Regions from separate parts of the Burkholderia sp. APQ4-4ca genome, predicted to be linked through region 4. Evidence: riboswitches for the same ligand, from Rfam matches in the RefSeq annotation. Region 4 holds a riboswitch; each other region holds the start of a gene.
What was found. A riboswitch is a leader RNA that binds a small molecule or an ion and turns the genes downstream of it on or off. The one in region 4 is predicted to bind cobalamin.
Positions count from the first base shown of each region.

Region 1 (7,052 bases), on a different contig from region 4:
CCGCCGCGCCCGAGGACGAGCCGGTGCAGCTTGCCGACGTCGCCGCGTTGCCGCTCGTGATCTTTCCGCGCCGTTTGGCGCCCGGCTTTTATGACATCATTACGGGCTGCTACGGCGCGGCGGGGGAAACCCCGCGCATCGGCCAGGAGGCGATCCAGATGCAGACGATCGTCAGCCTCGTGTCGGCCGGCATGGGCGTCGCACGGGTGCCGCAATCGCTGCGTAACCTGCGGCGCACCGGCGTGGTCTACCGGCCGCTGGCCGGTCACGCGCCGGTCGTCGAGACGGGCCTCGCGTGGCGCACCGGCGACGTGAGTCCCGTGCTCGTCAGCTTCATCGACGTCGTGCGTGCGCACGGTCCGGCCGCGTGACGTGAACGATGGCGCGCGGGCGCCGTCCAATGCGCGGTCCTGCATCTGTGCGATGGCCGTACCGTATTCGAAAACTTCTTCGCTAACCCATGATCATTCACCCGAATTTCGACCCCGTTGCGATCCATCTCGGGCCGCTGGCCGTGCGCTGGTACGGTCTCATGTATCTCGTCGGCTTCATCGCGGCGATCGTCGTCGGTCGCATCCGCCTGAAGCTGCCGCACGTCGCCGCGCAGGGCTGGACCGCAAAGGACATCGACGACATGATGTTCTACGGCGTGCTCGGCACCGTGCTCGGCGGCCGGTTCGGCTACGTGCTGTTCTACAAGGCCGATTTCTATTTCTCGCATCCGCTCGACGTGTTCAAGGTGTGGGAAGGCGGCATGTCGTTTCACGGCGGCTTCCTCGGCGTGACGCTCGCGATGGTGCTGTTCGCGTGGCAGCGCAAGCGGCACTGGCTGCAGGTCACCGATTTCGTCGCGCCGATGGTGCCGACGGGGCTCGCGGCCGGGCGGCTCGGCAATTTCATCAACGGCGAGCTGTGGGGCCGCGTGACCGATCCGACGGCGCCGTGGGCGATGCTGTTCCCCGGCGCGATGCGCGACGACGCGGCATGGCTGCCGAAACATCCCGAGCTTGTCGAGAAGTGGCATCTCGCCGACGTGTTCATGCAATACCAGATGCTGCCGCGCCATCCTTCGCAGCTCTATGAAATCGCGCTCGAGGGGATCGCGCTGTTCTTCGTGCTGTTCCTGTTCGCGCGCAAGCCGCGGCCGATGGGCGCGATATCCGCGCTGTTCCTGATCGGTTATGGCCTCGCGCGTTTCACGGTCGAGTTCGCGCGCGAGCCCGACGACTTCCTCGGCCTGCTCGCGCTTGGCCTGTCGATGGGGCAGTGGCTGTCGCTGCCGATGATCGTCGCGGGTATCGCGCTGATGGTGTGGGCGTATCGCCGCCGCGCGGCGAACGCGAATGCGGCTGCTTGAAGTGGACGCATGAGGTGGCCGCATGACGCGGTATCGATGCACGCGCGATCGGCGTGCGCATCGGCTACCCGGATGCACATGAAAAACGCCGGCCCGAGGGCCGGCGTTTTGCGTTTCCGACAACGGCGCGATGCGCGTTACTTCATCTGCACGGAGCCGTTGACGGTGACCGACACGGTGGCCTTGCCGCCTTCGACCGCGATCGGCGCGCTCATCTTCGCGCTGTCCATCGGCGCCGCGGCCATCGCCATCATGCGCGGGTACGGCTGCACGTTGCGGCCGCTGCCGACGTTCACGTCGCGGATCGTGTAGCTGTTGTAGCCGAACGCCTTCGCGGCTTCGTCCGCGCGGGCGCGGAACGACTTGATCGCTTCGGTCGTGAGCTTCTGCTCGGCCGTGCGCTGGGCTTCCGGCGACAGCGAGAACTCGACGTTCGCGACTTGCATCAGGTTCGACAACTGGCCTGCCAGCTTCGATGCCGCGGCGAAATCGCGCGATTCGAGCGCGACTTCGGTGCGGCCGCGCCATGCGGAGATCTTGCCGTCGCGATCGGTGCTCGGATACACCGAGAACGCGCCCGTGTGCGCGGTGACGCCCGACACGCCCTTCGCCTGCGACAGCGCCGCATCCGCGCGCTGGTTCAACTGCGCGGTGAGACTGCCCGGGTCCTTGGCCTGCTGCTCGTAGAACAGCGTGATGTGGATGATGTCCTGCGGCACGTCGGCGCTGGCCTGCGACGAAAGCGACAGCACGCCGGCCGGCTCCGGAAAGTGCGGGTTCGCGGCCTGGGCGTGCGCGGCGGGCGACGCGAGCGTCAGCGCGACGGGAACGGCGGCGGCGAGGGCGAGCGACAGCGCGAGAGCGGATTTCTTGGTCATTGTTGGACTCCTTGTGCGAGGGCGCGCACGCGGATCACGCGTGCGCGACGCGGGCGTACCGCGCGACGAAAAAAACGACAGCCGGCCCGATCGGCCGACAGCGGTTGCTTAGGCCGCGCGAAAGCATCGCGAGTTCCGTGACGGCCGTGCGTACTGACCAGATTTGACGTTTTGGCCGGTGCCTACTTCATCAACTTTTCGGTGATGAACCGCCATTCCGCGCGCGTGACGGGCGTGATCGACAGCCGGTTGCCGCGGGCGAGCACGCGCATGTCGGCGAGCTCGTCGTGCTCGCGCAGCGAGGCGAGCGGTACGAGCGGCGACCTCTTCACGAAGCGCACGTCGACGAGCAGCCAGCGTGGCGCTTCCTGTGTCGATTTCGGGTCGTAATAGGGGCTTTTCGGATCGAACTGCGTGGGATCGGGGTAGGGCGTGGACGACACTTCGGCGAGACCCGCGATGCCCGGTTCGGGGCAGCTCGAGTGATAGAACAGCACGCCGTCGCCGATCTTCATCGTGTCGCGCATGAAATTGCGCGCCTGATAGTTGCGCACGCCGGTCCACGGCAGCGAACGCTGCGGTGCGTTGGCGAGATCGTCGATGCTTGCTTCGTCCGGTTCGGACTTCATCAGCCAGTATTGCATGGTCGTGATCGACGCAAAAAGAGGCTGCTACAAAAGAAAACGGCACCGGGAGTTGCCCGATGCCGTTGGATAGGCCCCCGCCTTGGCCGCTAGGCCGGCATCCTGAACCTGAGGTTCAGAATTGGTCGCAGTTAGCAGCACTTCGGGTACATCAGACAGAGTGACGCGCGCGCCCGTGCTACAAATTTCCGCAACCGTGCACATGGCATTGGTTCAAGGAATATATGACCTTGGCGAACCAGGCAGGGAAGCTGACTGAACTGTGTTTCGATGCGCCAATTTGACCACCGTTGACCGTCGAGATCAAGCGGAATCGACGCATCGTTTGAAACGTTACTGCGTCTCGTGCTGTGCGAGCACCGCGCCGAGTTGTTCGTTCATCTGGTGCATTGTACGACGGATTTCTTCCGCCGGAAATGCTTCACCGTGCCGCACGCTCGTTTGCAACCGCAGCAATTCCGACGCGAGCGACAGCGCCGCCATCACCGCGATGCGATCGGTGCCGCGCACCGAGCTGTTCGAGCGGATTTTCGACATTTCGGCATCGACGCGCGCGACCGCTTCGAGCAGCGCCGCTTCGGTCTCGGCCGAACAGGCGAGCCGATAGGCCTGACCGAGAATCGAGACTTCGATCTGCTTGGTGCTCATGCATGTTCTCCGTGGCTGGCCGCATCATCGCCATCCGTGCGCGCTTGCGCATCGAGCAGGTCGAGCTGGTTGTCGGCTTGCTCCGCGCTCTTCGAGCGCGGCAGCTTTTCGAGAATCGCGTTCAGTTTTACCTGGGCGTCGTCGATCTTCGCCGACAACGTGTCGCGCTCGGCCGCGAGCGCATTGCGTTCGTCGCGCAGCTGCGCGAGTTCCGCGCGGACCGTGTCCGCTTCCGCGCGCAATTGCGCGACCTGCTCCTCGAGCGCGAGCCGTTCCGAGTGATAGCGCTTGTTCAGCGAAATCAGACGGCCAATATTTTGAGACAGGGTTTCGAGTTCGTTGAGCATTTGCTGCGTCCTCTAAAGACCCAGCATTTTAGCGCGGAATACCGCCCAATCCGACATCTGTAACGTTTCCAGTCGTAACACCCCTGCTTCTTGCCGCGAATCGGCGCTTCCCGCGCGAGTCCGGATGCTTCCTTGACGCTCGCGCGACCGGCTCCTAAACTGGCGCCGCCTCGGTGCTCGCGCGCAGGACGCGCGGTTAAACGGGAAGCAGGGTGCGGGCTCGAGGAGCACGCCAACCTGCGCTGCCCCCGCAACGGTAAGCGGCCGCGTCGCGTGACGCAGGCCGGCTCGGGCGCGTTTCGCGTGCAGGTCGCACGCGGGCGCGGGCCACTGCGCATCATTGCGCGGGAAGGCGAGCCGGACCGCCGCCAGCCCGGATACCGGCCGAGACGGGGAGCCCGCACGGGCTCCATGACGCGCGGCCTGCGGGGAAGCGGGGCGCGCAATGTTCACGGAACGTTCTTCGATGCCGACCCCAATCGTCCGCCACGCGCCCATGTCGCGCGCGGCCGGCTACCGCCAGCGGATGCGCCGCGCGTCGTGCGCGCGGCCGTGCGCGGCATGAACGCCGCGCGCGCCGGCGTCATCTGGGCCGCGCTGGGCGCCGTGGTCGCGCTGCTGTTCGTCGCGTCGCTGTCGATCGGCAGCGTGCCGATGTCGCCGTGGCAAGCACTCGCATCGCTCGTGCCGCACGGCGGCGACACCCTGTTCGCCGATATCGTGCGCACGCTGCGCCTGCCGCGCGCGCTCGCGGGTTTCGCGTGCGGCGCGCTGCTCGCGCTGGCCGGCGCGTTGTTGCAGGTGCTGCTGCGCAATCCGCTCGCGGAGCCGTACGTGCTGGGCGTGTCGGGCGGTGCGGCCGGTTTCGCGCTCGTCGCGATGATCGCGGGCGGCGCGTGGTGGCTCGTCGACGCATCCGCGTTCGCCGGTTCGCTCGTATCGGTCGCGCTGGTGCTCGGTCTCGCGAGGCGGGAGCTGTGGCGCGGCGAATCGCGCGACGCGTCGCCGCGGCTGCTGCTCACGGGCGTCGTGATCGCGGCGGGGTGGGGCGCGCTCGTCACGCTGTTGCTGTCGCTCGCGCCCGACGCGCGGTTGCGCGGCATCATCTTCTGGCTGACGGGCGACCTGAACGGCGCGACGGCGCCGTGGTTCGCGTGGGGCGCGCTGCTGCTGAGCGCAGGCGTCGCGTTGCCGGCCGCGCCGCAACTGAACGTGCTGCTGCGCGGCGACGCGAGCGCGCTCGCGCTCGGCGTGCCGGTCGCGCGCCTGCGCGTGCGGATCTATCTCGTCGCGTCGCTGGCCGCCGCGGCCGCGGTCACGACGGCCGGGACGATCGGTTTCGTCGGCCTCGTCGTGCCGCATGCGTTGCGGCTCGCGTTCGGCAACGACCAGCGGATGCTGCTGCCGGCCGCGATGCTCGCGGGCGGCGGCGGCGTGATGGCGGCCGACCTGCTCGCGCGCACCGCGATCGCGCCCGCGCAATTGCCGGTCGGCGTCATGACCGCGTTGATCGGCGTGCCGACGTTCCTGTGGATGCTGCTGAGGAGGCCGATGCGATGACGGGCGCCGCAGTACGGAATGCCGCCGCCGGCGACATGCGCTACATGGCCGTCGACCTGACGCTCAAGGCCGGCGCGCGCACGCTGCTCGACCACTTCACGCAGGTGTTCCGCCCCGGCGAGATCTGGTGCGTCGCCGGGCCGAACGGCGCGGGCAAGACGACGCTGCTCGCGACGCTCGCGGGACTGCAGCCGCCCGCCGCGGGACACGTCGAGATCGACGGCCGGCCGCTTGCCGCGTGGCGCCCCGAACACCTCGCGCAGCGCCGCGCACTGATGCCGCAGCAATTGCACGATGCGTTCAGCGCGACCGTGTTCGACACGGTGCTGCTCAGCCGCTTTCCGTATCTCGGCGGCTGGGGGTGGGAGCGCGACGGCGACCGCGCGGCCGCGCGCGATGCGCTCGCGACGTTCGACCTGAGCCTGCTCGCGTCGCGCGACGTGATGTCGCTGTCGGGCGGCGAGCGGCAGCGGGTCGCGCTGGCCGCGACGCTGTGCCAGGATGCGCCGTTGATGCTGCTCGACGAACCGCTCGCGCATCTCGACCTGCATCACCAGATCGACTGCCTGACGGCGCTGGCCGCCTGGCTCGCGGCAGGCCCGCGCACGGTGATGTTTTCGTGTCACGACCTGAATCTCGCACGGCGTTTCGCGACGCATGCGCTGTTGCTCGACGGCTGCGGCCATGCGTGGGCCGGCCTCGTGCACGACGTGCTGACGCCGGAGCGCGCGAGCGACGCGTTCGGCTATCCGCTCGTGCTGATCCGCGAGAACGGCCGCGATGCGCTGCTGCCGGCGTGGCCCGCGCGACAATGATCTTTCCCGTTCCGAATTTTCCGATGCGCGGCGCATGCCGCCCCCACCACACGGCTTCCCGATGACCATTTCGACCCAATTCCCGCCCGCGATCGCGCCGCTCGACGACGCGCTGCGCACGCGCCTGCAGCACGTGATCGACCACAAGACCAAGCCGCCCGGCAGCCTCGGCCAGCTCGAGGCGCTCGCGCTGCAGATCGGCCTGATCCAGCGCACCGAGCGGCCGGGCGTGCAGCGTCCCGTGACGATCGTGTTCGCGGGCGATCACGGGATCGCGGCCGAGGGCGTCAGCCCTTATCCGCAGGCGGTGACGGCGCAGATGGTCGCGAACTTCCTCGCCGGCGGCGCGGCGATCAACGCGTTTTCGGGCGTCGCGCAGAGCACGCTCGAGATCGTCGATGCGGGCGTCGCGTCGCCGCTGCCGCTGTCGGACCGGCTGGTGTCGCTGCCGGTCGCGCGCGGCACGCGCAACTTCGCGGCGGAACCGGCGATGACGCGTGAAGAAGCGATGACGGCGCTGGCCGCGGGCGCGGCGCGCGTCCGCCTGCACGCGTCGCTCGGCACGAACGTGATCGGCTTCGGCGAGATGGGGATCGCGAACACGTCGTCGGCCGCGTGCCTGATGAGCCGGTTGCTCGACGTACCGATCGACGCATGCGTCGGCCGCGGCACGGGCCTCGACGATCAGGGCCTCGCGCACAAGCGCGCGGTGCTCGGCCGCGCGCTCGTCAAGCACTCGCATGCGATCGCGCCGCTCGACGTGCTCGCGACGTTCGGCGGCTTCGAGATCGCGATGATGACGG
Region 1 covers NZ_JBYQCG010000086.1:1,054-8,105, forward strand. Annotated here, with positions in the region: partial or broken gene AC3IFE_RS10445 (LysR family transcriptional regulator) at 1-371, shown strand, start outside; gene lgt (prolipoprotein diacylglyceryl transferase) at 461-1,357, shown strand; gene AC3IFE_RS10455 (SIMPL domain-containing protein) at 1,495-2,235, opposite strand; gene AC3IFE_RS10460 (EVE domain-containing protein) at 2,418-2,879, opposite strand; RNA gene ssrS (6S RNA) at 2,950-3,131, opposite strand; gene AC3IFE_RS10470 (cell division protein ZapA) at 3,213-3,527, opposite strand; gene AC3IFE_RS10475 (ATPase) at 3,524-3,874, opposite strand; cobalamin riboswitch at 4,029-4,277, shown strand; gene AC3IFE_RS10480 (FecCD family ABC transporter permease) at 4,436-5,434, shown strand; gene AC3IFE_RS10485 (ABC transporter ATP-binding protein) at 5,431-6,249, shown strand; gene cobT (nicotinate-nucleotide--dimethylbenzimidazole phosphoribosyltransferase) at 6,311-7,052, shown strand, end outside.
Region 1: linked by a shared signal. The riboswitch ahead of AC3IFE_RS10480 (FecCD family ABC transporter permease) and the one ahead of AC3IFE_RS07540 (TonB-dependent receptor domain-containing protein) in region 4 are both predicted to bind cobalamin.

Region 2 (7,052 bases), on a different contig from region 4:
TTCGCGCGCGATCACGTTGACGCCCGTCAGCCCGCCGAGCAGCGGCACGACGGCCGAGCCGTCCTCCGCGACCGCGAGCACCGGCGGCTCGACGCCCTTGTCGGCGAGCGCCGGCGCGAGGCAGCGGATCACGATGCCGGCCGCGCACAGCGCGACGATCGGCGAGCCGCGCGCATAGAGTTCATGCAGATGCACGCCGAGTTCGTCGAACGGCACGTCGGCGTTGACGCGCGACGCGAGACCGTGCACGCGCGCGCCCGGGTAACGCGCCTGGATACGTCGCGCGGTATCGAGCGCGCCCGCGCCGAGTATCACGATCGCGGGCGGCGTCGTCATCCTTGCCATTTTTCCCCCGGCACGACGAGCAGCGAGAAATACGGCGACGCTATCGGATCGACTTCGTCGAGCGGCACGATGCGCTGGTTCGCCATCGTCGCGCGCTCGACGTACAGCGCGCGCTTCGCGAGCCCGAGTGCGTCGAGCACGCGCCGCACCTTGTCGAAGTTGCGGCCGAGCTTCATCACGACGGCCGCGTCGGCCCGCGCGAGCCGCTCGCGCAGTTCGTGCTCGGGCAGCACGCCCGACAGCACCGACAGGCTCTGGTTGCGATAGACGAGCGGCTGGCCGAGCACGGCCGTGCCGCCGAGCATCGCGCACACGCCCGGGATCACCTCGGTCTCGTAGCGCGGCGCGAGGCGGTCGTGCAGGTACATGTACGAGCCATAGAAGAACGGGTCGCCTTCGCAGATCACCGCGACGTCGCGGCCTGCATCGAGGTGCGCGGCGACGATCTCGGCCGCGGTGTCGTAGAAATCGGCGATCACCGTCTCGTAGCACAGCGGCGGCGGCAGTGCCTCGGTCGTCACCGGGTAGACGAGCGGCAGTTGCGTCTGCCCGTCGAGCAGGTGCGCCTCGACGATGCCGTACGCGTTGCCTTTCTTGCCCTTCGCGACGAAATACGCGACCACCGGCGCCGCCTGCAGCACGCGCAGCGCCTTGATCGTCATCAACTCGGGATCGCCGGGGCCGACCCCGACGCCGAACAGCCGCCCACGCACGCGCGTCATTCGACCTCCGTCGCGAGCGCATTCACCGCGGCGGCGGCCATCGCGCTGCCGCCGCGCCGGCCGAGCAGCGTGACGTACGGCACGCCGCGGCTGTCGGCGTCGAGCGCCGCCTTCGATTCGGCCGCGCCGATGAAGCCGACCGGGAAACCGAGGATCAGCGCGGGGCGCGGCGCGCCGGCATCGATCATGTCGAGCAGGTGGAACAGCGCGGTCGGCGCGTTGCCGATCACGACGACGCTGCCCGCGAGATGCGGACGCCACAGTTCGAGCGCGGCGGCCGAACGCGTGTTGCCGACGCGTTGCGCGAGGTCGGGCACCTCCGGCTCGCCGAGCGTGCAGATCACGCGGTTGGCCGCGGGCAGCCGCGCGCGCGTGATGCCTTCGGCGACCATTCTCGCGTCGCACAGGATCGGCGCGCCGGCCGCGAGCGCCGCGCGGCCGGCCGTGCCGGCGCCGACGGAAAAACGCAGGTCGTACACGACGTCGACCATCCCGCTCGCGTGGATCACGCGTACCGCGAGTTTCTCGAGATCGGGCGGCACCTGCGACAGGTCGGCCTCGGCGCGGATCGTCGCGAACGACTGGCGGTAGATTTCCTGCCCGTCGCGAATGTAGTCAAGCATCGGTGGTGTCCTGGCTGCGCCGCGCGTCCATGAGTCGGACCGCGGCCTGGTCAATCGTCAGACGGCGCGCGAGCGGGGCGCCGAGGCCCGCGGCCGCGTCGCGCCGATAAAGGTCGTAGTGTTGGGGCGCCACCGCGACGAGCGTATGCGTGGCAGCGTGCGGCAGCGCGCAGTGGCGTTCGCAACCGGTCAGATGCACGTCGAGCGGATGGCCGATGCGCGCGGCAAGCACGCGCGCGTCGTGTTTCGTGTCGGCGCGCGCTTTCGCGCAGCCCGCGCTGCCGGTGCAGGCAACGAGGGTCGCCAGCGGGTCGGACGCCGCGCACACGAGGCCGAGCGACGCGAGGGCTTCGCGCGTCGCCGCCGCACGCTCGTTCGGCACGCCGTGCATGAACACCCCTTGCCACGGCGTCATCGACAGCGTGCCGTCGCCGTCGGCTTCGGCCAGCGCGGCGAGCCGCTCCAGTTGCGCCGCGTCGAGCCGCCCGAGCGCGAATTGCGCGCCGACGCTGCAGCGCGCCGCGTCGCGCGACGGGTATGCGCCGAAACGCGACGCGGGGTCGGCACGCGTGCGTCGCCAGCCGGCGAGCGTCGGATCGGCCGCGAGCGGGAAGGGCAGGTAGCGTTGCGCGCGCTCGAGCAGGGCGGGTTCGCCGCACGTCGACAGCAGCGCGCGCATCCGCGCGACGTCGGCCGGCGCGAGATCGAGGAACGCGAGCAACAGCGCGCGAACCAGTGCGACGCCTTGATCGATCGACACGTCGACCGACGCGGGCCGGTCGTGGTGCGCCACCGGCGGACAGCCGGCCAGCCCCGCCGCGAGACGTACCGCGCCGTCGCCGCGACGCCACGCGGCGAGCCAGATGTCGTGCGGATGATCGAGCGCCGCGACCGCTTCGCCGCCGTCGAGCTGGATCGAGAATTTCGGCGACAGTTCGCCGCGGCGCGGCTCGCTCGCGAGCATGTCGAGCAGCGGCACGGCGAGCGCACGGCTATCGACGAGCGCGGCCGGGTCGTGCCCGGCGAGCGGGCTGAGCAACACGTTGCGGACGTCGTCGCTCGCCGCGAGCGCGGCCGCATCGACGGCGGTATTGTCGGCGCTCGTACGCGGGCCGAGCCCCGCATCGAGCAGCGCGCGCGCGAGCGCATCGGCCGCGCCGTCGCGAATGCCGCGCAACTGGAGATTCGCGCGATTGGTCGCATCGATCTCGCCGGAGCCGTACCGGCGCGCGGCGGCGGCGATCGCGCGCGCCTGGCGCGCGTCGAGCCGGCCGCCCGGCAACTTGATCCGGCACAGCCCGCCGTCGGCGGCCGCGACCACGCGCACGAGCCCCGGGCAAGCCGACGGGCGCACGACGGGCGACGCAGGAATCGAATCGGGGGCGGAACTCAACGGGATACCGGAACAGTGTGGCGCCGCGGCCAACGCATCGGTACACCCCGCCCGACGCCGACTGGCACGCACGCACTTTCTGGCCGGCAGGTCTCCTGGCTGACAGGTCGGCGCCTCCTCCCGGCCTTCCCGGTGAAACCAGTGGCATGAGGGGGAGATCGGCTCGCTGTCTACAGTTGCGGGGGCAGCCACAGCGGCGCGCGGTGCGCCCTGTGTTCCCTCTTCGGCCCCGAAGGGCACCGGCGAACGAACGGCCGTAGGATACCCGATTTTCGCGGCGATCCTGCATCGGCGGTGTGCGCTGCAACGGTGTCGCAGCATGGCTGTGACGACCGGCGTGCGGTTGCGCGGATGGTACGATTGGCGGCTCGACATTCGATCGGCGCGACGCCGGTATCCGCGATGATGAAACTCGGCAGGACGGAGCTGTTCGGCATCGGAATCGCACTGGCCTTGCTGGGCCTCCCCGCATGGATGATGCTCGCGGGCATGCTGATTCCGTTTGCGCCGTCCGCCGAATGGCCGAAGAATGTCGGGCTCGCCGGCCTCGCGGCGCCGATCGCGGCAGGTGGAACCTACCTGTTCAGGAAAGGCGGCGTGCGACCGCTCGCATGGCTACTGCTCGGCTGGCTGCTGGTCGCGGCGATCGCCGGACTGTATCTGGCGATGGTGATGTGGATCGGCGGCACGCCGCGCGGCTGACCAGGAGCGTGGCGGCATCGTCCGTGGCGCCAATGCCGCGGCACGGAAACGGATCGATGCGCGGCAGCTCGGCGGCTGCGCATCGCTACACACGGTATGAAATCGAACGATGGGGAAGGGTGCATGACGGCGTGGCTGACGGTAGTGGGCATCGGCGACGACGGTTACGCGGGGCTCGGGCGCCACGCGCGGCGCGCGTTGCTCGACGCGACGCATGTGGTTGGCGCGAAACGGCATCTCGACATGCTGCCCGCGCGGCTGCGCGCCGCGCGCGAAGCATGGCCGTCGCCGTTCGACCTGTCGGGGCTGCTCGCGCGCCGCGGCGCGCCCGTGTGCGTGCTCGCGAGCGGCGACCCGATGCTGTTCGGCGTTGGCGCGACGCTCGCCCGCGAGCTTTCCCCGGACGAATGGCGCGTCCTGCCGGCGCCGTCGTCGCTGTCGCTCGCGGCCGCACGCCTGGGCTGGGCGCTGCAGGACGTCGGTGCGGTCTCGCTCGTTGGGCGTCCGCTCGCGACGCTGGCCCGCCACCTGCTGCCGGGCCGGCGCCTGTTCGTGTTGAGCGCCGACGGCCGCACGCCGGCCGCGGTCGCCGCCGAACTCGCCGCCCGCGGCTTCGGGCCGACGCGCATCAGCGTATTCGAACATCTGGGCGGCCCGCTCGAGCGGCGGATCGACGGCCTCGCGCAAGACTGGAACATCGACGAAACCGCCGCGCTCAATCTCGTCGCGCTCGACTGTCGGGCGAGCCCCGACGCACCGCGCCGCGCGCTCACGCCCGGGCTGCCCGACGACGCGTACCGCCACGACGGCCAGCTCACCAAGCGCGACCTGCGCGCGATGACGCTCGGTCGCCTCGCGCCCGCGGCCGGCGAATTGCTGTGGGACGTCGGCGCCGGCAGCGGCTCGATCGGCATCGAATGGATGCGCGCGCATCCATCCTGCCAGGCGATCGCAATCGAAGCGCATGCGGAACGGCAGCGCTTCATCGAACACAACCGCGATACGCTCGGCGTGCCGGGCCTGCAACTCGTTTCAGGCCGTGCGCCCGATGCGCTCGCGGGGCTCGCCGCGCCCGACGCGATCTTCGTCGGCGGCGGCGCGACGGCGCCCGGCGTGCTCGACACGTGCTGGGCGTCGCTGAAACCCGGTGGGCGGCTGGTCGCGAACGCGGTGACGCTGCAAGGCGAGATGGCGCTCGCCGCGTGGCGCGATGCGCACGGCGGCACGCTCACGCGCGTGTCGCTCGCGCACGCCGAACCGCTCGGCCGTTTCGACACGTGGCGGCAACCGCTGCCGGTCACGCTGTACGACGTGCGCAAACCCGACACGACAGACGCAGCCGACGCGGCCGGCTCGTCGAATATGTCGAATCCGTCGAACCCAATGGACGCGTGATGCGCGACGAAACCCCCGAACAGCCCGCGCCGCTGCGCTTCGGCTACACGACCGGCAGCTGCGCGACCGCGACGTCGCTCGCGGCGGCGCGTCTGCTGCTCGCGGGCCACGCGGACGACGCGGTCGAGATCGTGCTGCCGAAGGGGCAACGCGTGATGATGCGGCTCGAATTCTGCCGCGCCACGGCTGAGGGCGCTGAAGCCGGCACGATCAAGGATGCCGGCGACGATCCGGACGTCACGCACGGCGCGCTGGTCTTCGCGCGCGTCGCGCTCGCGGCGGCGTCCGGCGTGCGTTTTCATGCGGGGCCGGGCGTCGGCACGGTCACGCGCGCGGGGCTCACGCTGCCGGTCGGCGAACCGGCGATCAACCCGGTGCCGCGCCAGATGATGACCACGCACCTGGAAGCGCTCGCCGCCGAACACGGTTACACGGGCGGTTTCGACGTGACGATCGGCGTCGAAGGCGGCGAGGCGCTCGCGCTGAAGACGATGAACCCGCGCCTGGGTATCGTCGGCGGGCTGTCGATCCTCGGCACGACCGGCATCGTGCGGCCGTTTTCGTGTTCGGCCTATATCGCGTCGATTCATCAGGGTATCGACGTCGCGCGGGCGAACGGCATCGCGCACATCGCCGCCTGCACGGGCAACGCGAGCGAGGATGCGATGCGCGCGCACTACCGTCTGCCCGACATGGCGCTGATCGAGATGGGCGATTTCGCGGGCGCGGTGCTCAAGCACCTGCGGCGCGCGCCGGTCGCGCGCCTGTCGATGTGCGGCGGCTTCGGCAAGCTGAGCAAGCTCGCGGCCGGCCATCTCGACCTGCACAGCCGCCATTCGAGCATCGATCTGCCGCTGCTCGCGCAGTGGGCGGCCGAAGCCGGCGCGAGCGAGGCGTTGCAGGCGACGATGCGCGCCGCGAACACGAGCCAGGAAGCGTTGAAACTCGCGCAGGCCGACGGCGTGCCGCTCGGCGATCTCGTCTGCACGCATGCGCTGCGGGTGGCGCGCGACATCGTGCCGCCGTCGATCGCGGTCGAGATGTTCGCGATCGACCGGCAAGGCCGTTTCGTCGGGGAGGCGCGATGAGTCCACGCATTCTGCTGCTCGGCGGCACCGGCGATGCGCTGAAAATCGCGCGCGCGCTCGGCCCGCATCACGTCTACAGTCTCGCCGGTCTCGGCAAGACACCCGACGATCTGCGCTGCGACGTACGCGTCGGCGGTTTCGGCGGCGCAGCCGGGCTGACCGCGTATCTTCGCGACGCCGGCATCGGCCTCGTGATCGACGCCACCCATCCGTACGCCGCGCAAATCAGCGCGAACGCCGCGACGGCGACGCGCGACGCAGGCGTGCCGCTGTGGGCGCTGCGCCGCGCGCCGTGGACGCCGCAACCGGGCGACGACTGGCGGATGGTCGACGACTGGGCCGGCATCGAGGCCGCGCTCGCGCCGTTCAGGCGCCCGCTGTTCACGCTCGGCCGCGAGCCGCTCGCGCATCTCGATGCGATCCCGCCGCACCAGTTCTGGCTCGTGCGCTGCCTCGATGCGCACCCCGGCAACGCCCGTGCGCAGGTCCTCGCCGCGCGCGGGCCGTTCACACCCGACGGCGAGCGTGCGCTGTTCGCGCTGGCGGGCATCGACGTCGTCGTCAGCAAGAACAGCGGCGGCGCGGCCACCGAGGCCAAGCTCGACGTCGCGCGCGAACGCAGGCTGCCGGTCGTGATGCTGCGCCGGCCGCCGCTGCCCGATGCCGACCGCGCGTTCGACTCGGTCACGGCGCTCGTCGATGCACTCGATCCGGCCGCGCGCGCGTGACGCGACGCAGCGGGCCATCCCACGAATTGACGGAGAAATTTCGATGACGGTGTACT
Region 2 covers NZ_JBYQCG010000059.1:206,730-213,781, forward strand. Annotated here, with positions in the region: gene cobJ (precorrin-3B C(17)-methyltransferase) at 1-336, opposite strand, end outside; gene AC3IFE_RS02740 (precorrin-2 C(20)-methyltransferase) at 333-1,067, opposite strand; gene AC3IFE_RS02745 (precorrin-8X methylmutase) at 1,064-1,690, opposite strand; gene cobG (precorrin-3B synthase) at 1,683-3,044, opposite strand; cobalamin riboswitch at 3,152-3,342, opposite strand; gene AC3IFE_RS02755 (hypothetical protein) at 3,444-3,785, shown strand; gene cbiE (precorrin-6y C5,15-methyltransferase (decarboxylating) subunit CbiE) at 3,909-5,180, shown strand; gene AC3IFE_RS02765 (cobalt-precorrin-5B (C(1))-methyltransferase) at 5,180-6,268, shown strand; gene AC3IFE_RS02770 (cobalt-precorrin-6A reductase) at 6,265-6,996, shown strand; gene cobM (precorrin-4 C(11)-methyltransferase) at 7,040-7,052, shown strand, end outside.
Region 2: linked by a shared signal. The riboswitch ahead of cobG (precorrin-3B synthase) and the one ahead of AC3IFE_RS07540 (TonB-dependent receptor domain-containing protein) in region 4 are both predicted to bind cobalamin.

Region 3 (7,052 bases), on a different contig from region 4:
GCGAGCTCCCGCTGGGCAGCCGCGTGACGCGCGCGAAACGCGTCCGGATCGAGATCGAACGCAAGACGCGCCTTCACGATCCGTTCGCGCTGCGCGGCGTCGAAGCAATTCTCCAGCTCGACCATCAGCCCGAAGCGGTCGAGCAGTTGCGGACGCAACTCGCCCTCCTCGGGATTCATCGTGCCGACCAGCACGAAGCGCGCGTCGTGCGCATGCGACACGCCATCGCGCTCGACGATGTTCACGCCGCTCGCGGCGACGTCGAGCAGCGTATCGACGAGCCCGTCGGCGAGCAGGTTTACTTCGTCGACGTACAGCACGCCGAGATGCGCCCTCGCGAGCAGGCCGGGCCGGAACCGCACGCCGTTTTCGGCCAGCGCATGCGCGAGATCGAGCGTGCCCGTCACCTGCTCGTCGCTCGCCGACAGCGGCAGCGTGACGAACTGCCCTTCCGGCAACAGCTCCGCGAGGCCGCGCGCGGCGGTCGATTTCGCGGTGCCGCGCGGGCCGCTGACGAGCACGCCGCCGAGCGACGGGTCGATCGCGGCAAGCAGCAGCGCCTGCTGCAACGCGTCCTGCGCGACGAGGGCCGCAAACGGAAAAACCGCGCGGGCGCGGTGCGTCGTCGGATCGGTCATCGCCGTTCTCCTTCCTGACGTTGTTCGCTGGCGAGCCAGATCGCTTCGATCCGCTCGCGATAGTGGCCCGGCTGCTGCCACAGCCCGCGCTGCATCGCTTCGACGAAGCGTTCGCAGATGCCGTGCAGCGCCTTCGGGTTGTGCCGTTCGAGGAACGCGCGGGTGGCGTCGTCGAACAGGTACGCGTCGGCGACGAGCGCGTACTGGTGATCGGACAGCACACGGGCGGTCGCGTCATAGCCGTACAGATAGTCGACGGTCGCGGCGAGTTCGGCCGCGCCCTTGTAGCCGTGACGCTTCACGCCGTCGAGCCATTTCGGGTTGACGACGCGCGAGCGGATCACGCGCGCGATTTCCTCGGGCAGCGTGCGCATCTTCGGCGCGACCGGGTTCGCATGGTCGCCGTGATAGATGCTCGGCTGCTGCCCCGACAGGTGCCGCACGGCCGCCGTCATTCCACCCTGGAACTGGTAGTAGTCGTTCGAATCGAGGATGTCGTGCTCGCGGCTGTCCTGGTTCTGCACGACGACGTCGATCGTCGCCAGCCGCTCGCCGAACACGTCGGGCGCCGCGTCGCCCGCGCTGTTCTGCGCGTACGCATGGCCACCCCATTGACGGTAGGCATCCGCGAGATCGGCGTCGGTCTGCCAACGGCGCTGGTCGATCAGGTCCTGCAGGCCCGCGCCGTAACTGCCCGGGCGTGCGCCGAACACGCGCCAGCCGGCGCGGCGCCGTGCTTCATCGGGCGCCACGCCCTGCGCGACCCACTTCTCCCGTTCGCGCTCGATGCGCGCGCGGATCGGGTTCAGTGCCTCGGGCTCGTCGAGCGCGGCGACCGCCTGCACGGCCGCATCGAACAGGTGCATCAGGTTCGGGAATGCATCGCGGAAGAAACCCGACACGCGCAGCGTCACGTCGATGCGCGGCCGGTCGAAGATCTCGATCGGCAGGATCTCGAAGTCGGTCACGCGATGGCTGCCGTGCGCCCATTTCGGCCGCACGCCGAGCAGCGCGAACGCCTGCGCGATGTCGTCGCCGCCCGTGCGCATCGTGGCCGTCCCCCACACCGACAAGCCGATCGCGCGCGGATAGTCGCCGTGATCCTGCAGATGGCGCTCGATCAGTTGCTGCGCGGATTTCAGGCCGAGCGACCAGGCGGCCTGCGTCGGCACCGCACGCGTATCGACCGAGTAGAAATTGCGGCCGGTGGGCAGCACGTCGGGACGGCCGCGCGACGGCGAGCCGCTCGGCCCCGGCGGCACGAAACGGCCGTCGAGCCCGCGCAGCAACTGGCGCATTTCCTCGCCGCCGCACGCGTCGAGCGCGGGCAACAGCGTCGAACGCACGCGTTCGATCACCGCGAGCGTATGCGGCCATTCGCCGGGCGGCGGCATGTCGATGCCTGAATCTTCCGAAGCGGCCCCGCACACGGCGTTCAGCCAATGCTGCGCAAGCCGTTCGAGCCGCTCGCGCGTATCGCCCGCATGACGCCACGGCGACGCGTCGAGCGTGTGCAGCACGGCCGGCCGCGGCCCCGTCCACGGGGCGGCCCAGTCGGCCGAAAGCGGGTCGAAATCGTCGCCGAGCGCGAGATCGCGCGCGAGCGCGCCGATCAGCCCGGCCCGTTCGCCCTTGCCGTCGCCAACCGGGAAGCGTGCGAGCGCGAGCAGCGTGTCGCGCCGCTGGCGCTCGACCGGCGACGCGCCAAACACGTGCAATCCGTCGCGAATCTGCGCTTCCTTCAATTCGCACAGCCACGCATCGACGCGCGTGAGCAGCGCATCCTCGTCGCCCGCATCGCGCGGCGGCGACACGCTCAGTTCGTCATGCAGACGATGCTCGGCGATCGTCGCGAGGATCGTCTTGCGCAGCAGCTTCGCGCGCCGCGCATCGACCATCAGCGCTTCGTAGTACTCGTCGACCTGCCGTTCGAGATCCTGCAGCGGGCCGTAGTTTTCCGCGCGCGTGAGCGGCGGCATCAGGTGATCGACGATCACGGCCTGCGCGCGGCGCTTCGCCTGGCTGCCCTCGCCCGGATCGTTGACGATGAACGGATACAGGTGCGGCAGCGGCCCGAGCGTCAGGTCGGGCCAGCACGCGTCGGACAGCGCGACGCTTTTGCCCGGCAGCCACTCGAGATTGCCGTGCTTGCCGAGATGGATGACCGCGTCGACGCGATACGCATCGCGCAGCCAGAAATAGAACGCGAGATACGCGTGCGGCGGCACGAGGTCGGCATCGTGGTAGCTCGCATAGTCGTTGTCGTCGCGTGAGCGCGACGGCTGGATGCCGACGAACACGTTGCCCGCGCGCCAGCCGGCGATCGTGAAGCGCTGTTGCCGCAGCGTCGGGTCGGCTTCGGGCGGCCCCCAGCGTTCGTTCAGCGCGTCGCGCACGGCCGCCGGCAGCCGCGCGAAACGCGCGACGTAGTCGGCCAGCGCGTAACTCTGAAACGCGGGACGCAGCGTGCGCACGGCGGGATCGTTGGTCACGCCTTCGGTGAGTTGGGCAATCAGTGCGTCGCCGTCGGGCGGCAGGTCGGCCACCGTATAGCCCGCATCGCGCAGCGCCGCGAGCACGCGCAGCGCGGAGGCCGGCGTGTCGAGCCCGACGCCGTTGCCGATCCGCCCTTCGCTTTGCGGATAGTTCGCGAGAATCAGCGCGATGCGCTTGTCGGCGTTATCCAGCGTACGCAGCCGGCACCAGCCGCGCGCGAGCGCCGCGACGAACGCGATCCGCTCCGCGTCCGGCTGGTAGCGCACGACGTCGACTTCGGTGTGCGGGCAACGATACGCGAGCCCCTTGAAGCTCACCGCGCGCGTGACGATGCGCCCGTCGACTTCGGGCAGCGCGACGTGCATCGCGATGTCGCGTGCATGCAGGCCCTGGTTGTCGGCCACCCATGCGTCGCGGTTGCCGCCGGACAGGATCACCTGCAGCACCGGCGCGTCGCCGGCCAGCACGTCGTGCTCGGGGCTGTCGATCGCGCCGGCCGCGAACGCGGTGGTGTTCAGCACGAGCGCGACGCCGTGCGTATCGCACAGCTGCGTGATGACCTCGCGGCTCACCGCGTCCTTCAGCGACGTCACCGCGATCGGCAACGGATTCAATCCTTCGTCGACGAGCGCATCGGCCAGCGCCTCGAACACGGCCGTGTTCGCGGCCTGCCAGTGCGCGCGATAAAACAGGATCGCGACGACCGGCGCGTCGGGCGTCCAGCGCGGCCGCCAGTCGTCGACGCTCGCGCGGTCACGCGCCGGGTGATACAGCGCGGCGGCCGGCAGCGGGCGCGGCGGTTCGGGTGCTTCACCGAACCCGAGCGTGTGAAACGCGATGCTGCGCAACAGCGCATCGGCGTTGTGCACGCCGCCTTCGCGCAGGTAGCGCCACCACAGCCGGCACAGCTCGGCCTCGACCGTGCTCTTCGCGACGAGGTTCGGATCCTCCTGCAGGTCGCCCGAGAACATCGCGAGCTGCTGCCCGCGCTTCGACGCGAGCGACACGGCCTGCTCGATCCCGTACGGCCAGTACGCTTCGCCGCCGAGATGATCGATCACGACCGTCTTCGCGTGGCGCAGCACGTCGTCGACGTAGAAATCGACCGACGCCGGCTGCCGCAGGAACGTGACGTTCGCGAGCCGCACGCTCGGGAACCCGGCCGGCAAGTGCGGCACGACGCTCGCGAGCAGCGACAGCGTCGTGTCGGCCGAACTCAGGATCACGATGTCGGCCGGCTGCTGGTCGATCCGGACGACGCCTTGCGTATCGTCGACGAAGCCGCCCGGCGTGGTGCGCAACAGATGCATCGTGCGTTACGCCTGTTGCGGCTCGGCCGCGCACGCGGCGTCGAACGCGCGTTGCAGCGCGGCCGCGTCGAGATCCTCGCCGATCAGCACGAAGCGGCTCGCGCGCGTTTCGCCGTCCTGCCAGCGGCGGTCGAAATAGCTGTCGAAACGGCGGCCGACGCCCTGGATCACGAGTCGCATCGGCGCGCCGGGCAGCGCGGCGAAGCCTTTCGCGCGATAGATCGTGTGCGTTTCGACCACCCGCTGCAACGCGGCGATCGTCGCTTCGCGCGTGCCGGCGTCGCCCGACACCACGACCGAATCGAAATCGTCGTGATGGTGGTCGTGATCGCCGTCGTCGGCCGAGCCGTGATGGTCGTGACGCAGGTGGATCGTCTCCTCCGACGCCGATTCGAGGCCGAGCAGCATCGCGAGATCGAGCTCGCCGCGCGTCGCGCGCACGATCTTCACCTGCGGCGGGATTTCCTCGCGGATCGCGGTTTCGATCTGCGAGAATTCGGCGTCGCCGACGAGGTCGGCCTTGTTCACGATCACGAGATCGGCCGACGACAGTTGATCGGCGAACAGTTCGTGCAGCGGCGATTCGTGGTCGAGGTTCGGATCGGCGCGACGCTGCGCGTCGACGGCCTGCGGGTTTTCCGCGAACTGGCCGCTCGCGGCGGCCGGCCCGTCGACGACGGTCACGACCGCGTCGACCGTGAAGCTGTTGCGGATCGTCGGCCAGTTGAACGCCTGCACGAGCGGCTTCGGCAGCGCGAGGCCCGACGTTTCGATCAGCACGTGATCGATGTCCGCGCGGCGCTCGACGAGCGCTTCCATCACCGGATAGAACTCCTCCTGCACGGTGCAGCACAGGCAGCCGTTCGCGAGTTCGTACAACTGGCCCGAGGCCTCGCCCTGGGCGCCGTCGGCATCGTCGCAGCCGATGCCGCAGCCCTTGAGGATTTCGCCGTCGATGCCGAGCTCGCCGAATTCGTTGACGATCACCGCGATGCGGCGGCCTTCGGCGTGCTGCAGGATGTGCCGCATCAGCGTCGTCTTGCCGCTGCCGAGAAAGCCCGTGACGATCGTGACGGGCAGCTTGCGTAGGGTCATGGTAGGTCCGGTGTCGAAGAGGGAATCAGGACGGGATCGTCGCGTCGGGGGCGGCGCGGCCATTCACGGGGCGGTACGCGGGAAGGTCGCCGCGCAGTCCGGCCGGACAGCCGCGGGACGGGCGGAACAATGGATCGGGCATGGTGCTTCCTTGCGAACGGTCGACATCGTGAATGCCAACACGGCTGCCGCCTGCCTCGCCCGCGTCGCCTGCCGTTCGCCGCGCCGGTCGCGCACGTGCGTGCGGCGGCAGATGGGCGGAGCAAGCATCGAACACCGGGCGTCGGGCCGGCTGCGGCCGTGGACGATGCGCCGCCTCCCCGCGGCGCTGAACCCCAACGTTTAGGCCGGTATCCGGGCTGACGAACACGCCGCTTCGCCTTCCCGGATGCGCGGCATCCAGTGGCGGTCGTCCGCATGCGCGGGGCATGCGGCGAAGCGGCGCTGCGTGGCGCTTGCGCGCGACGCGTTCGCTTACCGTTGCGGGGGCAGCACAGGTTGGCTCGACTGCGGTGCAGGCAGGCTCCCTGTTTCCCGTTTAACTGCACGCGCCGGAGCGGCGCGCGCGAGCACCAAAACGCGTGCGAGTGTAGGCGGCGGGGCCGGGAGCGTCAAGGCGAGCCGTGCGGGAGTCCATGCGAGCGCGGGTCGCGGCCGGGTTTTCGGTCCGATGCTCAGCCCGTTCGCAGCGATTGCGCCGTGATCGCGCCTTGCAGCGCTTCGACCGTATCGGGGCGCCCGAAATACCAGCCCTGCGCACAGACCGACTGCCCCGGCATGTCGAGCATGTGCGCCTGCTCACGGGTCTCGACGCCCTCGAAGACGACGCCGACCCCGAGCCGGCGGGCAATCGCCAGGATCTCCGGAATGATCGAGGTGCCGTCGTGCTGCGGCGTGGCCGGCAGCAGCGAACGGTCGACCTTGATGTAGTCGATCGGAAGATGCTGCAGCAGGCTCAGGCTGGAGTAGCCCGTGCCGAAATCGTCCATGTAGACGGGATGCCCGAGGTCGCGCAATTGCCGAAGCGCCGGCACAATTTCCGGCAGTTCCACGGTCGACCGTTCGGTCAGCTCGAAACCGACATGCTTGCGCGGCAATCCGGCCGGCCAGCAGTTGTCCAGCGTCGCCATCAGGCTGCCGTCCCGCAACTCGGGCGCGCTGATGTTGACGGTCACGCGAAAGTCCGGCGCGTTGTCGAACAGCGCACGCATCTCCCGCAGGACCGTGCGCACGACGAAGGCCGTGACGTCGACGATCATTCCGGCGCGTTCCGCCTCGGCAATGAACACGTCGGGTGCGGCCGGCCCGTCGATCCAGCGGATCAGCGCTTCGGCGGAGACGATCCGTGACGACGCGCCCAGCGCGACGATCGGCTGATAGCGCAGGACAAATTGTCCGTTTGCCAGTGCTCGACGTATCTGCGCCGCAAGCGCGGCCCAGCGTCGGTGCAGCATCAGCGCCCCGAGCCCCAGGCAGCAGCCCGCCGCGCCGCCGGCGATCCCCAGCAGCCAGG
Region 3 covers NZ_JBYQCG010000059.1:187,948-194,999, reverse strand. Annotated here, with positions in the region: gene AC3IFE_RS02675 (magnesium chelatase ATPase subunit I) at 1-638, opposite strand, end outside; gene cobN (cobaltochelatase subunit CobN) at 635-4,444, opposite strand; gene cobW (cobalamin biosynthesis protein CobW) at 4,451-5,539, opposite strand; cobalamin riboswitch at 5,868-6,131, opposite strand; gene AC3IFE_RS02660 (EAL domain-containing protein) at 6,214-7,052, opposite strand, start outside.
Region 3: linked by a shared signal. The riboswitch ahead of cobW (cobalamin biosynthesis protein CobW) and the one ahead of AC3IFE_RS07540 (TonB-dependent receptor domain-containing protein) in region 4 are both predicted to bind cobalamin.

Region 4 (7,052 bases):
CGAACCGCATCACATACGAATCCGCGCCCGTCACGTGATGGCATTCGACGACTTCGGGAATCGTCTCCAGCAGCTTGAGGAACTTCGCCTTCGCCGGTTGCTGCACCGTGATGCCGATCAGCGCGCTCACCGGGTAGCCGGCCGCGGACGGATTGATCCGGGCGGTATAACCTTCGACCACGCCGGCTGCTTCAAGGCGCTTCACGCGCTCCGTCACCGCCGGCACCGACAGGTGAACCTGGCGCGCGAGCTCCGTATAGCTGAGGCGTCCGTTGTCCTGTAACAGCGCGAGTATCTTCCAGTCCAGATCGTCCATCGGGGCGGGCGTTTTTAAGGTAGAGCCGCCATTTTTCCTTAAAAACCGCATTCAGCGGGAAGCGGACTTTCCCTACGATGCCTGTTCGAGCCATGGGATGTGGAAAGGAGCAGGCGATGTTGTTCATCAAATCCGTCGTGATGGGGCTGTCGATCGCGGTGCCGGTCGGCCCGATCGGCATGCTGTGCATCCAGCGCAGCCTGAGCCGCGGTTTCCAGGCGGGATTCGCGACGGGCATCGGCGCCGCGTGCGCCGATGCGATTTACGGCCTGCTCGGCGCGCTGGGCGTCGCGGGCATCGTCACCGCGTTCCCGATGCTGACCGTCGGCCTGAAGATCGGCGGCGGCGCGTTTCTCGTGTGGCTCGCGTGGACCATCGCGCGCCAGGCGCCGGCCGCGCCGGCCGGGCAGCGCGAGTTGCCGCGTACGACCGTCCTGCGCGATTTCCTGACGACGTTCGGCCTCACGCTGTCGAACCCGATGACGATCGTGTCGTTCGTCGGGATCTTCGCGGCGCTCGGCCCGCTGCCGGGCGCGCGGGAAGGCCCGATGTGGGCGACCGTCGCGTGGATGGTGGCCGGCGTGTTCGTCGGCTCGGCCACGTGGTGGCTGTGCCTGAGCAGTGCAACCGCCGCACTGCGCGCAAGGCTGTCGTTCACGTTCATGCACGTGCTGTCGCGCGTGTCGGCGGCCGTCGTCGCGGTATTCGGCGCGATCCAGCTCGTCGCCGGCGTACGTGGCTTGATCTAGGCGCGCGGGGCAGCGCGGGTCGAGCGGATCGCGTCGACCGTCGTCCGGATATGGGCGAGCAACTCGAGCATCACCGTTTTCCGGAAGTACTGGTTGATTCGCATGCTGACGACGATATCGGACGGCAGTGCTTCGATCGCAAGCTGAACCGACCGCAGATCGTCGACGAGCCGTGTCAGCGCATCGGGGTCCCACGCGTGCAGTGCAACAGCGATTTCCTCAGGCCAGAGACCGAACGCGTCGATGCCGCAGCATCCTGCGACGCAGTCGGTTTCCAGCGCGTCGATCAACGGCATGACGGCCGCCAGATGCGGATCGACGTCGATCGCATGCGCGTGGCCGCCGGCCAGATCGCCGCATGCGATCCAGCGATCCGGGCCGATGCCGATGTCGTTCTTGTGTGCTTTTCCGTTCATCGCCGGCTCAGTTCGATACGTGAAAACGCAGGTGCGCGTGCACGAAGCGCGCGATTTCGTGGCTCAGCTCGATATCCTCCGGCGCGCCCATGAACCCGCCATGCGGCATCCCTTCGAATACGTGCAGCTCGGTCGGCACCTGCGCGCGCCGCAACGCGCGATGCAGGCGCACGGCGTTCGACAGGAACAGGTCGCGCGTGCCGCTCTGGATGAAGGTCGGCGGGAAGCCGGCGGCGAAATCGCCGAACAGCGGCGACAGGTACGGATGCGCGAGATCGGCGCCGTTCGCGTAGAGCAGATTGTTCGCCATCAGCGGCGCTGGCAACACGACGTCGACGAGGCGGTTGGTCTCGAAGCTGTCGCCGGATTCGGTCAAGTCGGCTTCCGGCGACAGCAGCACGAGCGCGGCCGGCAGCGGCAGGCCCTCGTCGCGGGCGCGCAGCACCATCGCCGCGGCGAGATTGCCGCCGGCCGAACGGCCGCCGATGACGACGTTTTCCGGTGCGTGATGTGCCAGCACGTAGGCATAGGCCGCGATGCAGTCGTCGAGCGCGGCCGGGTACGGATGTTCGGGCGGCATCCGGTAGTCGACGCCGTAGCAGCGGATGCCGAGCCGGTCGGCCTGCATTTGCGCGCCGGCGCGGCACGCGGCGCCGCCGCCCACGATCAGCCCGCCGCCGTGCAGGTCGATGATTGCGCATGCGCCGGAAGCCGCGGCTTCCGGCGTCGCGACATGCACGTTGGCAGCGCCGACGCGGATCGTCTCGACGCGCGAACGCAAAGCGCCGGCGAGCTGCGCGACCGCGGCCGCGTAATGCGCGTCGGCGCCGGCTTTCACGTGCATCCACGCGTCGATGTCGTCCGGGGCCGGCATCACGTGCAACGCGTTCAGCGGCACGCCGTCGTCGCCGGTCAGGCGTTGCAGCGCGGCGCGCGCTTCGTCGCTGATCGAGGTGGGGAAGGGCACGACACGGCTCGGCAGCACGACGCCGTCGGGTTTGTCTTTCATCGCTTGGGCTCCGTTCGGGGCGTCATGCGGGCGAAGGCCAGTGGCGCAGCATCGCGTCGAGCGCATCGAGGCTGCGCGACCACGACGCGTCGGCATCCGGCGCGCTGTGCGAGAAGCCGCCGGCGCTTTCGAGCGTCACGTAGCCCATGAAGAAGCCGCCGAGCAGGCGGATCGCATGCACGTGCTCGGCATCCGGCAGCGCGTAGCCGCGCAGTACCGCCGACGTCATCCTGACGAGCTGCCCGCCCGCGCTCGCGGCGGCGCGCTCGGCGCTCACCAGATGACGGGCGGCGGCGAAGCGGCCCGGATGCGCCCGTGCGTAGTCGCGATAGACGTTCGCGAGCGCCGCCAGCGCGTCCTTGCCGGTGCGGCCGACCAGCGCGGCGGTGGCGCGCTCGGCCAGCTCCTGCAGCGCGAACAGCGCGATGCGGCTCTTGAGATCGTCGAAGCTCGGGATATGGGAATACAGGCTTGCCAGCTTCACGTCGAAATGCCGCGCGAGCGCAGCGCCGGTAAGCTGCTCGAAGCCGGTTTCATCGGCGAGCTGCGCGCCGGCTTCGACGAGTTTGTCCACGGTAATGCCGGCACGCGCCATGACGAATGCTATGAAGATTAGTTAAAAACCTAATTCTATTAGCTTTCATCGCGATGTCAATTTCGCGCGCGTGCCGGGTGGCGCGTTGCGCCGATGCGTGGCGCCGTCAGAACGTATAACTGACCTTGCCGAACGCGGTGCGCCCGAGCGTGTTGTAGCCGTACGCGGTCATGTACTGGCGACCGAACAGGTTCGACAGCGACGCCGACACCGTCAGGTGCGAATTGATCCGGTACGACGCGCGCAGGCTCACCGTCAGGTACGACGCCAGATACTGCCGGTTGGCCGGATCGTCGAACGTCGAGCCGCCGTACAGCAGCGACGCGCCCGTGCTCAGCGCGTGCAGCTTCAGTTCGTCCCACGTGTGATCGACGTTCAGGCTGACCGTCTGGCGCGGCCGGCGGCTGAGCCACGTCTGGTTCGTTTCGTCCTGCGGATTCAGGATGCCGACCGCGACGCTGACCGGCGTCGAGCGGCCGATCGTTCCCTTGTACGACAGGTCGATGCCGCGAATGTGCGAACGGCCGATGTTCATCGGCGAGAACGTCGCCGGGTTGTATGCGATCAGGTTGTTGACGCGCGTGTCGTAGATCGCCGCGGTGAACGTGCCGTACGCCGTGTTCGCATCGAGCGCGGCCTCGACCGACGTGCTGCGTTCCGGGCTGAGGTTCGGATTGCCGTAGCCCGGGTAGTACAGGTCGTTGAAGGTCGGCAGGCGGAACGCATTGCCGTACGACATGCGCGCCGTATAGACCGGCGTGATCGCCCACGACAGCGCGGCATTGCCGGTGTTCACCGCTTGCCCGGCGATGATCTCGTGTCGGCCGGCGACGAACATCGTCACGCGGCCGAGCGTCGCCGACTGATGCAGCGAGAACGCGGAATCGTTGCGCGTCGGCACGCCGCCGGGAATGTCGACCGGCAGGAATGCCTGCTCGCGCGTGAAGTCGTACGCGAGCTTCGATTCGCCCGACAGCGGCAGGCCGAACAGGTGAAACCCGTGCTCCTGATGGGTCAGCGATGTCGACGTGCTGATCCGCTGCGAATTGATCTGGTCGGTCGCGAGGGCGGGGTTGTCGGCGTAGATGAACTGGCGGTCGTTCGCATAGCCGAACGACTGGTCGAACTGCGTATCGGGCGTGATGTCGAGATGGAACGCGACGCCGGTCGTCAGCTGGTGATCGAGTTCGCGATTGACGTAGCCGCTGTTGTCGTAGGACAGATCGGAGCGGTGGTACAGCGCGAACGTCGAGATCGACCAGTTGTCGCGCGCGTAGCCGAGCCGCGCGTCCAGATCCTGCGCGTGATACGGATTGCGGCCGTCTTCGTGGCCGTAGAAGAACGGCCGCGTCGCATCGATGCCGGTCGTGTTGTAGTCGTGCAGCCCGAGCGAATAAGTGAGCCCGCCGAGCGCGGCCAGCGGCCCGGTCGACGGCACCGTGCCCGACGTGCGGAACTGCGTGTCGAACGTCTTGTTCGAGCCGCCGCCGAACGACACGGTGGTCCGGTTCGGCTGGCTGGCGGCGCGGCGCGTGAAGAGTTGCACGACGCCGCCCATCGCGTTGTTGCCGAACGACGCGGCGGCCGGGCCGGAGATCACCTCGACGCGCTCGAACGCTTCGGTCGGCAGGTCCGCCCACGGCGCGATGCCGGTGGTCGGCGAGCCGATCCGGATGCCGTCGATGAACACGGCGACCTGGCTCGCCGACGAACCGCGGATGCTGACCGACGCGGACGAGCCCGGCCCGCCGTTCTGCGTGACGGTCACGCCCGGCAGCGTCGCGAGCGCCTGCGTGATGCTCGGGTCGGCGGGTGACAGCCGGTCGAGATCCTCGCGCGTGAGCACCTGCGTCGACGCGTAACGGCGGTCGAACGATTCGGGCAGGTGCCGCGTGTCGGTCACGCTGATCGTCGGCAGGTCGGCGCCTTCCGCAGGCCCGGCGGGCTGCGCGAGCGTCGTGTCGCCGGCGGCATGGGCGAGCGGGGAAAGCAGCGCGGTGGCGGCGGACGTGGCGAGCAGGTGACGAACGTTCATGAGGCGGCGGAACAAAGTGTGTGACGTGTACGGCGATCGCGGGCGGAGAGCGGGCAGGTTGGGGGTGCCGACGGCGCGTCGGTGCGACGCTTCCGGTCGGGAAGCGGATTCGGGAACGATGGACATCTGATGGATCCTGAGGTCGGGTCGTCCATGCAACGGGCGACCGCCGGGGGCGGTGCCAGGCGCATCGGGACACCCCGCCCGGTGCGGCTGCGTGGACCTCGGGTCGATGGCAGGTCTCCTGGCTCGCGGGTCGTCATCCGTGCAGGCCTTCCCGGTTTCCCAGTGGCATGCGGTGGCACGGATTCGCCGCTCACAGTTGCGGGGGCAGCCGCAGATTCGGGGCGTTGCCCCTGCTGCGTTCCCTTTTGATCCCGTCTCCGGGAACCATCAGCGCGCAAGGGTAATGGCGTGCGCTCGGGCACGTCAATCGTCCGGCCGCGCGCGGATGCGAAAAAACGTCATTGCCCGGCGGCGGCTTTCCAAATCCTTTCGTTCGAGGTGGGCGGGCAGCGTTTCATGTCCGAGGAAACGGCCGGATTCACACGCATGCCGCCGCGCCGGAACTAGCCGCCGTCGTTCCGTCGCTCTTAGGGCCAACGGCGGGCGCGTGCCGTTATCGATGCGCGCCGCGTCGCTCAGGCCGGCGCCGACACCAGCGCGCAGAAGTTCTCGAGATCGACGTTGCCGCCGCTGATCACCACGCCGACGCGCTTGCCCTGCAGCGCATCCTTCATCCGGCGCACGGCGGCGAACGACAGGCAGCCGGTCGGCTCGACGACGATTTTCATGCGCGTGGCGAAGAAGCGCATGCAGTCGACGAGTTCCGCGTCCGTCGCGGTGAGGATGTCGTCGACGTCGCGGCGCAGGATCGGGAACGTCAGGTTGCCGAGGTGCTGCGTCTGCGCGCCGTCGGCGATCGTGCGCGGCGTGTCGATATGTACGATCGTGCCGGACCGGAACGATTGCTGCGCATCGTTGCCGGCTTCGGGCTCGACGCCGTACAGCTTCGCATGCGGCGACAGCGCACGCGTGGCGAGCGCGGTGCCCGACAGCAGCCCGCCGCCGCCGAGCGGCGTGAACACCGCGTCGAGCGGGCCGACTTCGTCGAACAGTTCCTTGGCCGCGGTGCCCTGGCCGGCGATCACGTCCGGGTGGTCGTAGGGCGGCACCAGCGTGAGTCCGTGCTTCTCCGCGAGATCGTGCCCGATCTGCTCGCGATCCTCGGTGTAGCGGTCGTAGGTCACGACGTTGCCGCCGTAGCCGCGCGTCGCGGCCATCTTCGCGGCCGGCGCGTCCTGCGGCATCACGATCGTCGCGGGAATGCCGAGGATGCGTGCCGACAGCGCGATTGCCTGCGCATGGTTGCCCGACGAGAACGCGACGACGCCGTGGCGTCGCTGTTGCGCGTTGAAGCGCGACAGCGCGTTGAACGCGCCGCGGAACTTGAAGGCGCCCATGCGCTGCAGGTTCTCGCACTTGAAGAACACCTGCGCGCCGAGCGCGTCGTCGATCGTCCGCGACGTCATCACCGGCGTGCGGTGCGCGTGGCCTTCGAGCCGGGCCGCGGCGGCGGCGACGTCGTCGTACGTGGGGAGAGCGGAAGCGTTCATGGTTGCTCGAGGATGGAAAAAGTCGGTCGACGGGAATGCGGGGCGCGCCGCGTCACTTCGCGTCGTTGTAGACGGTGGCGCGCGACACGCCGAGATGCTGCGACACGATCTCCATCGCGCGGCGCACCTCGAGGAAGCCGTCGGCCTTCAGCGTCTGCATCAGCTCGCGGCGCTGGTCGGTCTTCAGCTCGCGCGGCGTCGTCGCGAGGCGCGTCGCGAAGGTGTCGATGCGTTGCCGGATCGCATCCGCGCCGGCCGGGTCGAGCGTTTCGACGACGGCTTCGCCGTCCGTGCGGCAGAACTGGTTCAGCATGCC
Region 4 covers NZ_JBYQCG010000072.1:327,800-334,851, forward strand. Annotated here, with positions in the region: gene AC3IFE_RS07515 (Lrp/AsnC family transcriptional regulator) at 1-316, opposite strand, end outside; gene AC3IFE_RS07520 (LysE family translocator) at 433-1,065, shown strand; gene AC3IFE_RS07525 (DUF6331 family protein) at 1,062-1,481, opposite strand; gene AC3IFE_RS07530 (alpha/beta hydrolase) at 1,489-2,490, opposite strand; gene AC3IFE_RS07535 (TetR/AcrR family transcriptional regulator) at 2,513-3,064, opposite strand; gene AC3IFE_RS07540 (TonB-dependent receptor domain-containing protein) at 3,192-5,120, opposite strand; cobalamin riboswitch at 5,338-5,530, opposite strand; gene AC3IFE_RS07545 (threo-3-hydroxy-L-aspartate ammonia-lyase) at 5,762-6,736, opposite strand; gene AC3IFE_RS07550 (helix-turn-helix transcriptional regulator) at 6,789-7,052, opposite strand, start outside.